2 regions of the Pseudomonas sp. JL27(2026) genome follow, and region 1 is predicted to be linked to the other one. Evidence: predicted binding sites of a transcription regulator. Region 1 holds the regulator's gene; the other holds the start of a gene.
What was found. Region 1 encodes sigma-54, which starts transcription at its own class of promoters, with help from an activator protein. Its sites were predicted from a motif close to ANTGGCATNNANNTTGCTNT; they were not measured.
Positions count from the first base shown of each region.

Region 2: a site for sigma-54 is predicted at 2,341-2,360, ahead of AC1Z1G_RS07710 (flagellar basal body rod protein FlgF). Genes of this name have one in related genera too.

Region 1 is NZ_CM167794.1:1,015,706-1,022,672, reverse strand. Features, by position in the region: gene AC1Z1G_RS04610 (KpsF/GutQ family sugar-phosphate isomerase) at 25-999, shown strand; gene AC1Z1G_RS04605 (KdsC family phosphatase) at 999-1,523, shown strand; gene lptC (LPS export ABC transporter periplasmic protein LptC) at 1,531-2,103, shown strand; gene lptA (lipopolysaccharide transport periplasmic protein LptA) at 2,090-2,635, shown strand; gene lptB (LPS export ABC transporter ATP-binding protein) at 2,635-3,360, shown strand; gene AC1Z1G_RS04585 (RNA polymerase factor sigma-54) at 3,634-5,127, shown strand; gene hpf (ribosome hibernation-promoting factor, HPF/YfiA family) at 5,250-5,555, shown strand; gene ptsN (PTS IIA-like nitrogen regulatory protein PtsN) at 5,568-6,032, shown strand; gene rapZ (RNase adapter RapZ) at 6,035-6,892, shown strand; gene AC1Z1G_RS04565 (HPr family phosphocarrier protein) at 6,908-6,967, shown strand, end outside.
Region 2 is NZ_CM167794.1:1,715,654-1,722,620, forward strand. Features, by position in the region: gene phhA (phenylalanine 4-monooxygenase) at 1-232, opposite strand, end outside; gene AC1Z1G_RS07705 (sigma-54-dependent transcriptional regulator) at 630-2,183, shown strand; gene AC1Z1G_RS07710 (flagellar basal body rod protein FlgF) at 2,415-3,155, shown strand; gene flgG (flagellar basal-body rod protein FlgG) at 3,201-3,986, shown strand; gene flgH (flagellar basal body L-ring protein FlgH) at 4,038-4,733, shown strand; gene AC1Z1G_RS07725 (flagellar basal body P-ring protein FlgI) at 4,749-5,858, shown strand; gene flgJ (flagellar assembly peptidoglycan hydrolase FlgJ) at 5,868-6,967, shown strand, end outside.

The DNA of each region.
Region 1 (6,967 bases):
TCATCAGGCTATACGATTTCTGACATGAGCCAATCCAGCGACCTGATTCAATCGGCACAACGCACCATCCGCCTCGAACTTGAAGCCGTAGAAGGCTTGTTGTCCCATATCGACGCAGATTTCGTACGCGCTTGCGAGATGATTCTGAACAGCAAAGGCCGCGTGGTTGTCGTCGGCATGGGCAAATCCGGGCACATCGGCAACAAGATTGCCGCCACCCTGGCCAGCACCGGCACCACTGCGTTTTTCGTGCACCCGGCCGAAGCGAGCCATGGTGACATGGGCATGATCACCCGCGACGACATCATTCTTGCGCTGTCGAACTCCGGCTCGACCAATGAAATCGTGACATTGCTGCCGTTGATCAAGCGCCTGGGCATTCAAATGATCAGCCTGACCGGCAATCCCGAGTCGCCGCTGGCCAAGGCTGCGGAAGTGAACCTCAACGTTCACATCGAACATGAAGCCTGCCCGCTGAACCTGGCACCGACCTCCTCGACCACGGCCGCCCTGGTCATGGGCGACGCCCTGGCCGTTGCCCTGCTGGAAGCCCGCGGCTTCACCGCCGAAGACTTCGCTTTTTCCCACCCCGGTGGCGCGCTTGGCCGCCGGCTGCTGCTGAAAGTCGAAAACGTCATGCACGCCGGCGACGAACTGCCACGCGTACAGCGCGGCACCCCGCTCAAAGACGCGCTGATGGAAATGACCCGCAAGGGCCTCGGCATGACCGTCGTACTGGAAGCCGACGGAAAACTCGCCGGGATCTTCACCGACGGCGACTTGCGCCGTACCCTGGACCGGACCATCGACGTTCACAGCACCACCATTGATGACGTCATGACTGCTCATGGCAAGACCGCTCGCGCCGATATGCTCGCAGCCCAGGCCCTGAAAATCATGGAAGACAACAAAATCAGCGCGCTGGTGGTGGTCGACAGCGAAGATCGCCCGGTCGGCGCCCTGAACATGCACGACTTGCTGCGTGCGGGAGTAATGTAATGACTGCGGACCTTCTGCAACGCGGCAAACAGATCAAACTGGCGGTCTTCGACGTCGATGGCGTGCTGACGGACGGACGGCTGTACTTCCTGGAAGACGGCAGCGAGTTCAAAACGTTTAACACCCTGGATGGCCAAGGCATCAAGATGCTGATGGCGACCGGCGTGACCACCGCCATCATCAGCGGCCGCAAGACCCCGGTGGTCGAGCGCCGGGCGAAAAACCTCGGTATTCCTCACCTGTATCAGGGCCGAGAGGACAAACTGGTGGTACTTGACGAGCTTCTGGCGCAACTGGGCCTACGCTATGAACAGGTAGCCTACCTCGGTGACGACCTGCCGGACCTGCCGGTGATTCGCCGCGTCGGCCTGGGCATGGCCGTTGCCAACGCTGCCAGCTTCGTCCGCGAACACGCTCACGGAATCACCCAGGCTCGCGGTGGCGAAGGCGCGGCTCGCGAGTTCTGCGAACTGATCCTGCGCGCCCAAGGCAACCTTGAAGCGGCCAACGCCGCCTACCTGTGAGCCACCTATGCTGAGTAAAAAGATTCGCAATTTCCTGATGTTCGCCGTCATCGCTGCGCTGTTTGCAGCGGTGGGCTACTGGAACATCAGCCCGGAGCGCTTCCTCGACAAGCCTGTGGTGAAGGTCGATGAAAACGCGATCGACTATTACGCCATCAACGCCTACAGCCTGCAGTTCCTGCCCGACGGCGGCCTGCAGTATGAAATGACCTCCGACAAGGTCGAGCACGTTCAGGCCAGCGAGATCACCCTGCTGACCAAGCCCGACCTGCAGATGTACCGCGGAACCGTGTATCCCTGGCATGTCCAGAGCGAACGCGGCGAAGTCAACCCGGACGGTACCGAAGTCGAGCTGATCGACTCGGTGCGCATTGCGCGCACTGACGAAAAAAAGCGTGAAACCATCATTACCAGCAGTCGCATGACCGTATTCCCGCAACAGCAATATGCGCAGACCCAGCAAGCCGTTAGAATCGACGGCGCTGGTGGTGTATCGACTGGTAACGGAATGAAAGCGTATTTGAAAGAAAGCAGGATACACCTGCTATCGAACGTAAGAGGACAGTATGAGGCTCGTTAAAACCCTCCCTATTTTGCTCAGTCTGGGCGCAGCACTGGGAAGCGTGAGCGCCTGGGCTCTGCCGAACGATAGTCAGCAACCTATCCGCATTCAGGCTGACGATGCTCAGCTTGATGACAAGCAAGGTATCGCCACCTACAAAGGTGACGTCATCATCACCCAGGGCTCGATGAAGGTCACCGGCAACACCGTGACCATCACCCGCACCCCGGCCGGTGACATCGACGTCGTGACCTCGGTAGGCAACCTGGCCTATTTCGAGCAGTTGCAGAAGCCGACTGACACGAAACCCGTCCAGGGCTATGCGGTGACCATCCAGTACCACGCAGCGCAAAACCGCGTTGTACTGATCGACCGGGCCAAAGTGATCAACGACGGCAACACCACCGAAGGCGAGAAAATCGTCTACGACACGGTCAAGCAGGTCGCCAACGCTGGTCGTGCCAATGGCAGCGCCGTGACCGCGCCACGTCCGCGGATCGACATGGTCATCCAGCCGAAAAAGAAAACCGACGAGCAGAAGGCCCAGTAATGGCAACTCTGAAAGCTCAGCATCTGGCCAAGAGCTACAAGAGCCGCCAGGTCGTGCGCGATGTCAGCCTGTCCATCGACAGCGGCCAGATCGTCGGCCTGCTTGGCCCTAACGGCGCCGGCAAGACCACTTGTTTCTACATGATCGTCGGCCTGGTTCAGGCCGATCAGGGCCGCGTGCTGATCGACGACCTGGATGTCAGCCACCAGCCGATGCACGGCCGCGCTCGCGCCGGTATCGGCTATCTGCCGCAAGAAGCGTCGATCTTCCGCAAACTCTCGGTCGCCGATAACATCATGGCCATCCTCGAGACCCGCAAGGAACTCGATAAGGCCGGTCGCCGCAAGGAGCTGGAAAGCCTGCTGCAGGAATTCCACATCAACCACATCCGCGACAACCTCGGCATGAGCCTGTCCGGTGGTGAGCGCCGCCGCGTGGAAATCGCCCGCGCCCTGGCCACCGCCCCGAAATTCATCCTGCTCGACGAACCGTTCGCCGGCGTGGACCCGATTTCGGTAGGCGACATCAAGCAGATCATTCACCACCTCAAGGCAAAGGGCATCGGCGTCCTGATCACGGACCACAACGTCCGTGAAACCCTGGACATCTGCGAAACCGCCTACATCGTCAACGATGGCCAACTGATCGCCGAAGGCGACTCTGCGACCATCCTGGCCAACGAACTGGTCAAGGAAGTGTACCTGGGCCACGAGTTCCGCCTGTAAGCGCCGAGGTGTTTGACCTGTTACCGGAGCGCCAACCTCAATAAAATCAGTAGAATTTTATTGATACGGCGCTCAGGGCATTCCCACGCCCTCAGTTCCTCAGCCTTGGGCTGACGCAGCCTGGCGCAATAAAAATTTAAAACGTTTTAATTGTTACAGCGCTCTAGGCAAACACTTCAGTTTCGGGCATATAATTTGCTTAAGTTTGGCGCTCCGGCGCCCCTGTAGTGGATGGCGCATGTGCGCCGGCGAATAAGGTGTTAAGCCCCTGCCATGAAACCATCGCTAGTCTTGAGAATGGGCCAGCAGCTGACGATGACACCGCAGCTGCAACAGGCCATCCGCCTGCTCCAATTGTCGACCCTGGACCTGCAACAGGAAATCCAGGAGGCACTGGAGTCCAATCCTATGCTCGAACGCCAGGAAGAAGGCGACGATTTCGATAACGCCGACCCCATGGCGGACAACATCGAGCAAAAGCCCAATACCGACATTACAGAGCCCTCCTACCAGGAAACCGCCCCCACGGTGGACAACCTCGAGGAAGGCGAGTGGAACGAACGCATTCCCAACGAACTCCCGGTCGACACGGCTTGGGAAGATGTCTACCAGACCAGCGCCAGCAGCCTGCCCAGCAACGATGACGACGAGTGGGACTTCACCACCCGCACATCGGCCGGCGAGAGCCTGCAAAGCCACCTGCTCTGGCAATTGAACCTGGCGCCGATGTCCGACACCGACCGTCTGATTGCCGTCACCCTGATCGACTGCATCAACAATCAGGGCTACCTGGACGAAACCCTAGAGGAAATCCTCGAAGCCTTCGACCCGGAACTGGACATCGAACTGGACGAAATCGAAGCCGTCCTGCATCGCATCCAGCAATTCGAGCCGGCCGGCATCGGCGCACGCAACCTGGGCGAGTGCCTGTTGCTGCAATTGCGCCAACTGCCCGCCAAGACCCTCTGGCTGGCCGAGGCCAAGCGCCTGGTCAGCGACTACATCGACCTGTTGGGCAGCCGCGATTACAGCCAACTGATGCGTCGCATGAAGCTCAAGGAAGATGAACTGCGCCAGGTCATTGAGCTGGTCCAGAGCCTCAACCCTCGACCGGGTTCGCAAATCGAGTCCAGTGAAGCCGAGTACGTCGTCCCTGACGTGATCGTGCGCAAGGACAACGAGCGCTGGCTGGTGGAGCTGAACCAGGAATCGGTTCCGCGCCTGCGGGTCAATCCACAGTACGCAGGCTTCGTGCGCCGCGCCGACACCAGCGCCGACAACACCTTTATGCGCAATCAGTTGCAAGAAGCGCGCTGGTTCATCAAAAGCCTGCAAAGCCGCAACGAAACCCTCATGAAAGTCGCCACCCAGATCGTCGAGCACCAGCGCGGCTTTCTCGAATACGGCGATGAGGCCATGAAGCCGCTGGTCCTGCACGACATCGCTGAAGCGGTCGGCATGCACGAATCGACGATTTCACGGGTGACCACGCAAAAGTTCATGCATACCCCACGGGGTATTTATGAGCTGAAATACTTTTTCTCCAGCCACGTCAGCACCTCTGAAGGCGGCGAATGCTCGTCTACGGCGATCCGTGCGATCATCAAAAAACTGGTTGCCGCGGAAAATCAGAAAAAGCCGTTGAGTGACAGCAAGATCGCTGGTTTACTGGAGGCACAAGGCATTCAGGTAGCCCGCCGCACCGTCGCCAAGTACCGCGAATCCCTTGGGATCGCGCCTTCAAGCGAACGCAAGCGGTTGATGTAAGGGCCACGCCACCGCGTTCCAGGGTGTGTTCGAAAATTCGCCATCAGGCAGTTTCCGGACACAACCTAGTGGCAGGCTAACCAGCCTGCCGCCTTATGCACTGGCAACGAAGGAGAAGCTGTATGCAAGTCAACATCAGTGGACACCAACTGGAAGTGACCGAACCCCTGCGCGCCTACATCGGTGAGAAACTTGACCGACTGGAACGCCACTTTGACAAGATCACCAATGTGCAAGTGACGATGGCTGTCGAGAAACTGAAACAGAAAATCGAAGCCACGCTGCACATCCACGGTGGGGAAGTCGTCGCCAACGCAGAACATGACGACATGTATGCTGCGATCGACCTGCTCACGGACAAGCTGGACCGCCAACTGAAAAAGCATAAGGAAAAGCAACAGAGCCTGCTGCAAGGCACTGGTCGCTAACACTCTCCCCACATGATCCGACTTGAAAACATCCTGACCCCCGGCCGTTCACTTGTGAACGTGCCGGGCGGCAGCAAGAAACGCGCCCTCGAACAAATTGCCAACCTGATCGCCCGTGAAGTACCGGATCTGGAGATGCAAGATGTCTTCGAGAGCCTGATTGCCCGTGAAAAGCTCGGTTCCACCGGTTTTGGCAACGGCATCGCCATCCCGCACTGCCGCCTCAAAGGCTGCGAGTCGCCTATCAGTGCACTGATGCACCTGGACGCTCCTATCGATTTTGACGCCATCGACGGTGCCCCGGTCGACCTGCTGTTTGTATTGCTGGTCCCGGAAGCCGCCACCGATGCGCACCTGGAACTGCTTCGCCAGATCGCCAGCATGCTTGACCGCAAGGACGTGCGCGAAAAACTTCGCAGCGCCGCGACAAATGAAGCCCTGTACCAGGTTGTCCTGGAAGAGCAAAACGGTCCGTAACCATGCGCTTGATCATCGTCAGTGGCCGTTCCGGCTCAGGTAAAAGCACCGCCCTCGATGTACTCGAGGATAACGGCTACTACTGCATCGACAACTTGCCCGCCGGCCTGTTGCCTGAACTTGCCGAACGCGCACTGATCCACACCGAACTGGCCCAGCCGCTGGTGGCGGTTTCAATCGACGCACGCAACTTGCCCAGCCACCTGTCGCGCTTTCCCGAGTTACTCACGGAAGTGCGCAGCCGCCACATTCAGTGCGATGTGCTGTACCTGGATGCCGACGAAGAGACACTGCTCAAGCGCTTCTCGGAAACCCGCCGTCGCCACCCGCTGAGCAGCGCCAATCGCTCGCTCGCCGAAGCCATCAATGACGAAACCAACCTGCTGGGGCCGATTGCCGATCTCGCGGACCTCAAGGTCAATACCACCAACCTGAACCTGTACCAGCTACGCGATACCATCAAGTTGCGGCTGCTGAACCAACCCGAGCCCGGCACAGCGTTTCTGGTTGAATCCTTTGGTTTCAAGCGTGGAATGCCGGTCGATGCCGACCTGGTGTTCGACGTACGCTGCCTGCCCAACCCGTACTGGAAACCCGAGCTGCGCGACCAGTCGGGGCTGGACCTTCCCGTGGCCGAGTACCTGGCAGCCCAACCGGATGTCGAGGAAATGTTCCAGGACATCTCCAGCTACCTGCTGAAATGGCTGCCAAGGTTCGCCGCCAGCAACCGTGCCTACGTCACCATTGCCATTGGCTGCACCGGCGGGCATCACCGCTCCGTCTACCTGACCGAACGTCTGGGCCAGGCCCTGCAAAAAACCCTGAAGAACGTCCAGGTTCGCCACCGCGACCTTAGCTAAAGGATTCACACCGCGATGCCCGCTCTGGAAATTGAAATCATCAACAAACTGGGCCTTCATGCCCGTGCATCAGCA
Region 2 (6,967 bases), 700 kb from region 1:
CTTGCCAGCCAGTGGTCTCGCCGAGGACCTTGTTGATTTCACCCAGTTGCGGGATACGGTCGTGGGGCAGGCCGAGTTTTTCGATGCCGTCCAGGTATTCCTGGCACGCGCGATTCTCGATCACTTTCAGTTGGCGAGTGATCAGCGTATTCCACACCGCGTGTTCTTCGGCGGGGTAGTCGATAAAACCTTGCGCGTCGGGCTCGCGGGCCACGTACTGCGTCTGCTTCATGCTGCTCTCCTGCAAAGGGATACGTTCTTGTTATGTCTTGCCTGTATAGACCTAGAAATACGCCGAAGTGCACGACCTTGCAGCAGGGTGGCAGCGTTGTTTGCAGGAGGAATCTTCATTTTTTGTAAAGTATTCGTTACGCAATGCGCTCTGGTGCACAGCTATTGAGTTTTCCGGGTTTGAAAAGCGCTCTATCTGTCACATAATCTTGACGACTATCTGAGCGCCTCGGCAGAAAAATCCATCCGAGACGCTGCAATTACCTGTGTGGGAGCGAGCCTGTTCGCGAAGAGGCCATGTCAGTCGATATCGATTTTACTGCCATAGCGCATTCGCGAGCAGGCTCGCTCCCACAGGTTTTGCATTCCAGGCATCCACCGCTTTTTTAGGCCTTTATATGCGTATCAAAGTCCATTGCCAGAACCGCATCGGTATCCTGCGCGACATTCTCAATCTGCTGGTGGAGTACGGGATCAACGTTGCTCGCGGTGAAGTGGGGGGTGAGCACGGCAATGCGATTTACCTGCACTGTCCGAACCTGATCAACATCCAGTTCCAGGCGTTGCGTCCGAAGTTCGAGGCGATTGCTGGCGTGTTCGGTGTCAAGCGCGTAGGGCTGATGCCCAGTGAGCGTCGGCACATGGAGTTGAATGCATTGCTCGGGGCGCTGGAGTTTCCGGTGTTGTCCATTGATATGGGGGGCTCCATCGTGGCGGCGAACCGTGCTGCCGCTCAGTTGCTGGGGGTGCGTGTCGATGAGGTGCCGGGCATTCCGCTGTCGCGCTATGCCGAGGATTTCGACCTGCCGGAGTTGGTGCGCGCCAACAAGTCGCGAATCAATGGATTGCGGGTCAAGGTCAAGGGCGATGTGTTTCTTGCCGATATCGCGCCGTTGCAATCGGAGCACGATGACAGTGAGGCCATGGCCGGCGCTGTGCTGACGCTGCACCGGGCGGATCGGGTGGGTGAACGCATCTATAACGTGCGCAAGCAGGAGCTTCGCGGCTTCGACAGTATTTTCCAGAGTTCCAGGGTCATGGCGGCGGTGGTGCGCGAAGCCCGGCGCATGGCACCGCTGGATGCGCCGCTATTGATAGAAGGCGAAACCGGCACCGGCAAAGAGTTGCTGGCGCGCGCCTGTCACCTGGCCAGTCCTCGCGGGCAGTCGCCGCTGATGGCGCTCAACTGCGCCGGGTTGCCGGAGTCGATGGCTGAGACCGAGCTGTTTGGCTACGGTCCCGGTGCGTTCGAAGGCGCACGGGCCGAAGGCAAGCTCGGGCTGCTGGAGCTGACGGCGGGCGGTACGTTGTTTCTCGATGGGGTTGGGGAAATGAGTCCGCGCTTGCAGGTGAAACTGCTCAGGTTCTTGCAGGATGGATGCTTCCGTCGGGTGGGCAGTGACGAGGAGGTCTATCTGGATGTGCGGGTGATCTGTGCGACGCAGGTTGATCTGTCCGAGTTGTGCGCTCGCGGCGAGTTTCGCCAGGACCTTTACCATCGCTTGAATGTGCTTTCCCTGCACATCCCGCCGCTGCGTGAATGCCTCGACGGGTTGGCGCCACTGGTGGAGCATTTTCTCGATCAGGCCAGTCGGCAGATCGGTTGCCCATTACCCAAGTTGGCACCGGCGGCCATGGATCGACTCAGTCATTACCATTGGCCGGGTAACGTGCGGCAGTTGGAGAACGTACTGTTCCAGGCGGTTTCGTTGTGCGATGGCGGGATGGTCAAGGCCGAGCATATCCGGTTGCCCGATTACGGCGTGCGCCAGCCGCTTGGCGAATTCTCCCTGGAGGGCGGGCTGGACGAGATTGTCGGGCGCTTCGAGAAGGCGGTGCTGGAACGACTTTACTCGGAACATCCGAGCAGTCGGCAGTTGGGCAAGCGATTGGGGGTTTCCCACACCACCATTGCCAACAAGCTACGTGAGTACGAAGTAGGCAAGGAGTAGAACGTCAATCCCGCATTGTTTTGTGTTGGCTGCAAAGGCTGGCACTTGCCGTCAAGCGGCATATCCGCGCCGGTTTTTCGTCTTTGACACAATCAACAAAATCCCTCTGATACCTCTCAAGTCCTTTGTTTAGAGGGCTTCGTGCCATCAACGAAAAGTTGGTCTGCAAATTGCTTATGACTCAGCAGTACAGCAGTGGGCGGCAAACGTCCGGCATGCAGAGGAAAGACTGTGGACAAGTACCTTTATGTGGCAATGACCGGCGCCAGCCAGAACGCACTGGCGCAAAAGGCCCATGCCAACAACCTGGCGAACATTTCCACCAACGGTTTCCAGAAAGACCTGGAACAGGCTCGTTCGATGCCGGTATTTGGTGACAGCTTTCCGGCGCGTGCATTTGCCATGTCCGAGCGTCCAGCCACCGATTTCACGCCAGGCTCCCTGGTGGAAACCGGCCGTGACCTCGATGTGGCGGTCAGCGGCAATGGCTGGATCGCTGTGCAAAACCCGGGTGGCGGTGAAAGCTACGTGCGCACCGGCAGCCTGAATGTTGACGCTCTGGGTGTGCTGCGTGCCGGCAACGGCATGCCGGTGATGGGCAATGGCGGTCCTATCGCCGTGCCGCCCGAGCAGAAAATCGAAGTCGGTCAGGACGGCACCATCAGCATCCGTGCGATGGGCGAAGGCCCGCGTGTGATGGCTGAGGTCGACCGCATCAAACTGGTCAACCCCGATCTGAAGAGCATGACCAAGGGTCTGGACGGTTCGATCCACACCAAGGACGGCCAGCCAGCGGTGGCAGACGCCAACGTTCAACTGGTGTCGGGCTTCCTGGAGTCGAGCAACGTCAACGCCGTCGAGGAAATGACCTCGGTGCTGGCTTTGGCCAAGCAGTTCGAATTGCACATCAAGATGATGAACACCGCCAAAGATGACGACCAGGCCATGGCTCGGGTCTTGCAGATCAGCTAATTATCAGAACGTCGCGCCGTAAAACAGGCGCACGAGGAGAATCGAATGCTTCCGGCTCTATGGGTTGCCAAAACAGGTCTGTCCGCCCAGGACACTAACCTGACTACCATTTCCAACAACCTGGCGAACGTATCGACCACGGGTTTCAAGCGTGACCGTGCCGAGTTCCAGGACTTGCTGTACCAGATCAAACGCCAGCCGGGTGCTCAGTCGACCCAGGACAGCGAACTGCCGTCGGGCCTGCAAGTGGGTACGGGTGTGCGCATCGTCGGTACCCAGAAGAACTTCACCGCCGGCAGCCTGCAAACCACCGAAAATCCGTTGGACCTGGCGGTCGACGGTCGTGGTTTCTTCCAGATCCTGCAACCGGATGGCACTACCTCCTACACCCGTGACGGTACTTTCCACCTCGACTCCAACGGCCAGGTCGTGAACGCCAGCGGTTTTGCCCTGGAGCCGGCCATTGTCATCCCGAACGACGCGCAGACCTTCACGGTTGGTCGCGACGGCACCGTTTCGATCACTATCGCCGGCAACCCGGCTTCCCAGGTGATCGGCAATCTGCAAACCGCCGACTTCATCAACCCGGCCGGTCTGCAAGCAGTGGGTAACAACCTGTTCCTGGAAACCGCTGCCAGTGGCGCGCCGCAAGTCGGCACCCCGGGCCTGAACGGTTTCGGCACCACGCTGCAGAGCACCCTGGAAACGTCCAACGTCAGCACCGTTGAAGAGATGGTCAACATGATCACCACTCAGCGTGCCTACGAGATGAACTCCAAGGTGATCTCCACTGCCGACCAGATGCTCTCGTTCGTAACGCAGAATCTGTAATCAAGTCTATGGGGCGGCATGAGGCCGCCTGCAACACCGTGAGGTAGGGTCATGAAACGCTTTGTATCAGTTCTCGCATTGAGTGGGATCGCCGTGCTCGCGGGCTGCGTCGCCCCGACGCCGAAGCCCAATGACCCTTACTATGCGCCGGTGTTGCCCCGTACCCCGTTGCCGGCGGCGGCGAATAACGGCTCGATCTATCAGGCCGGTTTCGAGCAGAACCTGTACAGCGACCGTAAGGCATTCCGGGTGGGTGACATCATCACGATCACCCTGAACGAGAAGACCCAGGCGAGCAAAAACGCCAACTCGCAAGTGGCCAAGAACAGCAAGACGGGCGTCGGCCTGACCTCGCTGTTCGGCGCGGTGCCCAACACCAATAACCCGTTCGGCGATGGCGACCTGAGTCTCAGTGCTGGCTACAGCGGCGACCGAGCAACCAAGGGTGACAGCAAGGCCGGGCAGGGCAACAGCCTGACCGGCTCGATCACCGTGACCGTCGCCGACGTCTTGCCCAACGGCATCATTGCCGTGCGCGGCGAGAAGTGGATGACCCTCAACACGGGTGACGAGCTGGTGCGGATTGCCGGCCTGGTGCGGGCGGACGATATCGCCACCGACAACACCGTGTCATCGACCCGTGTCGCGGATGCGCGCATCACTTATTCGGGCACCGGTTCCTTTGCCGATGCGAGTCAGCCAGGCTGGTTCGACCGTTTCTTCCTAAGCCCGCTGTTCCCTTTCTAGGTGATGAATATTTCCATGCTTAACTTCAAGCACCTGATGGCGGCCATGTTGTTGCTGTCCACTTCCCTTGGCGTTCAGGCCGAGCGGTTGAAGGACATCGCCAGTATTTCGGGCGTGCGCTCCAACCAACTGATCGGCTACGGCCTGGTTGTCGGGCTTAACGGCACGGGCGACCAGACCACGCAAACGCCGTTCACCCTGCAGACCTTCAACAACATGTTGTCGCAGTTCGGCATCAAGGTGCCGGCCGGTTCCGGCAACGTGCAGTTGAAGAACGTCGCGGCAGTTTCGATCAGTGCAGAATTGCCGGCGTTCGCGAAGCCGGGTCAGCAGGTCGATATTACCGTCTCGTCCATCGGCAACTCCAAGAGCCTGCGTGGCGGCACCTTGCTGCTGACGCCGCTCAAGGGTATCGACGGTAACGTCTACGCGGTGGCTCAGGGCAACCTGGTGGTTGGCGGTTTTGATGCCGAGGGTCGCGACGGTTCGAAAATTACCGTCAACGTTCCGTCGGCCGGTCGCATCCCGGGTGGTGCATCGGTTGAGCGTGCGGTGCCGAGTGGCTTCAATCAGGGCAACAGCCTGACCCTGAACCTCAATCGTTCGGACTTCACCACGGCCAAGCGCATCGTTGACAAGATCAACGACATGCTTGGCCCTGGCGTTGCCCAGGCCGTCGACGGTGGTTCGATTCGCGTCACGGCACCGCTCGATCCGAGTCAGCGCGTGGATTATCTGTCGATCCTTGAAAACCTTGAGGTCGATCCGGGTCAGGCGGTGGCGAAAGTCATCATCAACTCGCGCACCGGCACCATCGTGATCGGCCAGAACGTCAAGGTTTCGCCGGCCGCTGTGACTCACGGCAGCCTGACGGTGACCATTACCGAAGACCCGATTGTCAGTCAGCCTGGCCCTCTGTCCAACGGCCAGACGGCGGTCGTGCCGCGCTCGCGGGTCAATGCTCAGCAAGAGGCCAAGCCGATGTTCAAATTCGGCCCGGGCACCACGCTGGATGAGATCGTCCGTGCGGTGAATCAGGTCGGCGCTGCGCCGGGTGACTTGATGGCCATCCTCGAAGCCCTGAAGCAGGCCGGCGCGTTGCAAGCCGACCTGATCGTGATTTGAGGTAGGGGTATGGATATTCGCAAGAGCGGTCTGGTCAGCAGTGGCGACTCGGGGTCCTATTCGGACCTCAACCGGCTTAATCAGCTCAAGGTGGGTGACAAGAACAGCGACGCGAACATGCGCAAGGTGGCGCAGGAGTTCGAGTCGTTGTTTCTCGGTGAGATGCTCAAGTCCATGCGTTCGGCGACCGAAGCGCTGGGCAAGGACAACCCGATGAATACGCCGGCGGCCAAGCAGTACCAGGAAATGTACGACCAGCAGTTGGCTGTTTCCATGTCTCGCGAGGGTGGCGGCATCGGTCTGGCGGATGTATTGATGCGCCAGATGTCGAAGAACAAACCGCTGGCGCCGGGCGAAGCGGCTGCGCTGTCGGCGGCCCATCAGCAGGCCGCGAAAGCGGCGGTAGAAACACCGGTTGCTGCTGGTACGGTCGGTACCAATGGTCCGCTTTCCCGGGTCAATGGCCAGCGTCCGTTGTGGGCTTCGCGTGCGATCAATCCACCGCAGGCCGAGGCCTCTCATCGCAATGACGTGGCGTTGCTCAATCAGCGTCGTTTGGCATTGCCGCCCAAGCTCGCCGATCGCCTGTTGGCCGGCCTGGTGCCTTCGGCATCGACGACCGCAATCAACACATCGGCGCTGCCTCAGCGCTCCACGGCGGCTGCCGATGCGCTGGTCAAGGGTGATTGGCAGGCGGCGAAAAGTTACGCAGTGCCGAGTGGGCGCATGCAGGTCTACGGTCGTGCCGTGGCTCAGCCACCGCTGGCTCCGGCGAAAAAAGCTTTCAGTTCCGCCGACGAATTTGTCGCCACCATGCTACCGATGGCGCAGCAGGCAGCCGAGCGTATTGGCATCGACCCGCGTTACCTGGTGGCCCAGGCCGCGCTGGAAACCGGCTGGGGTAAATCGGTCATGCGTCAGCAGGATGGCAGCAGTAGTCACAACCTGTTCGGCATCAAGGCTGGTCGCAGTTGGCAGGGGGATTCGGCGCGAGCGATTACCAGCGAATTCAGAAACGGCGCGATGGTCAAGGAGACGGCCGAGTTCCGTTCCTATGCCTCTTATCAGGACAGCTTCCACGATCTGGTCACGCTGTTGCAAAGCAACAA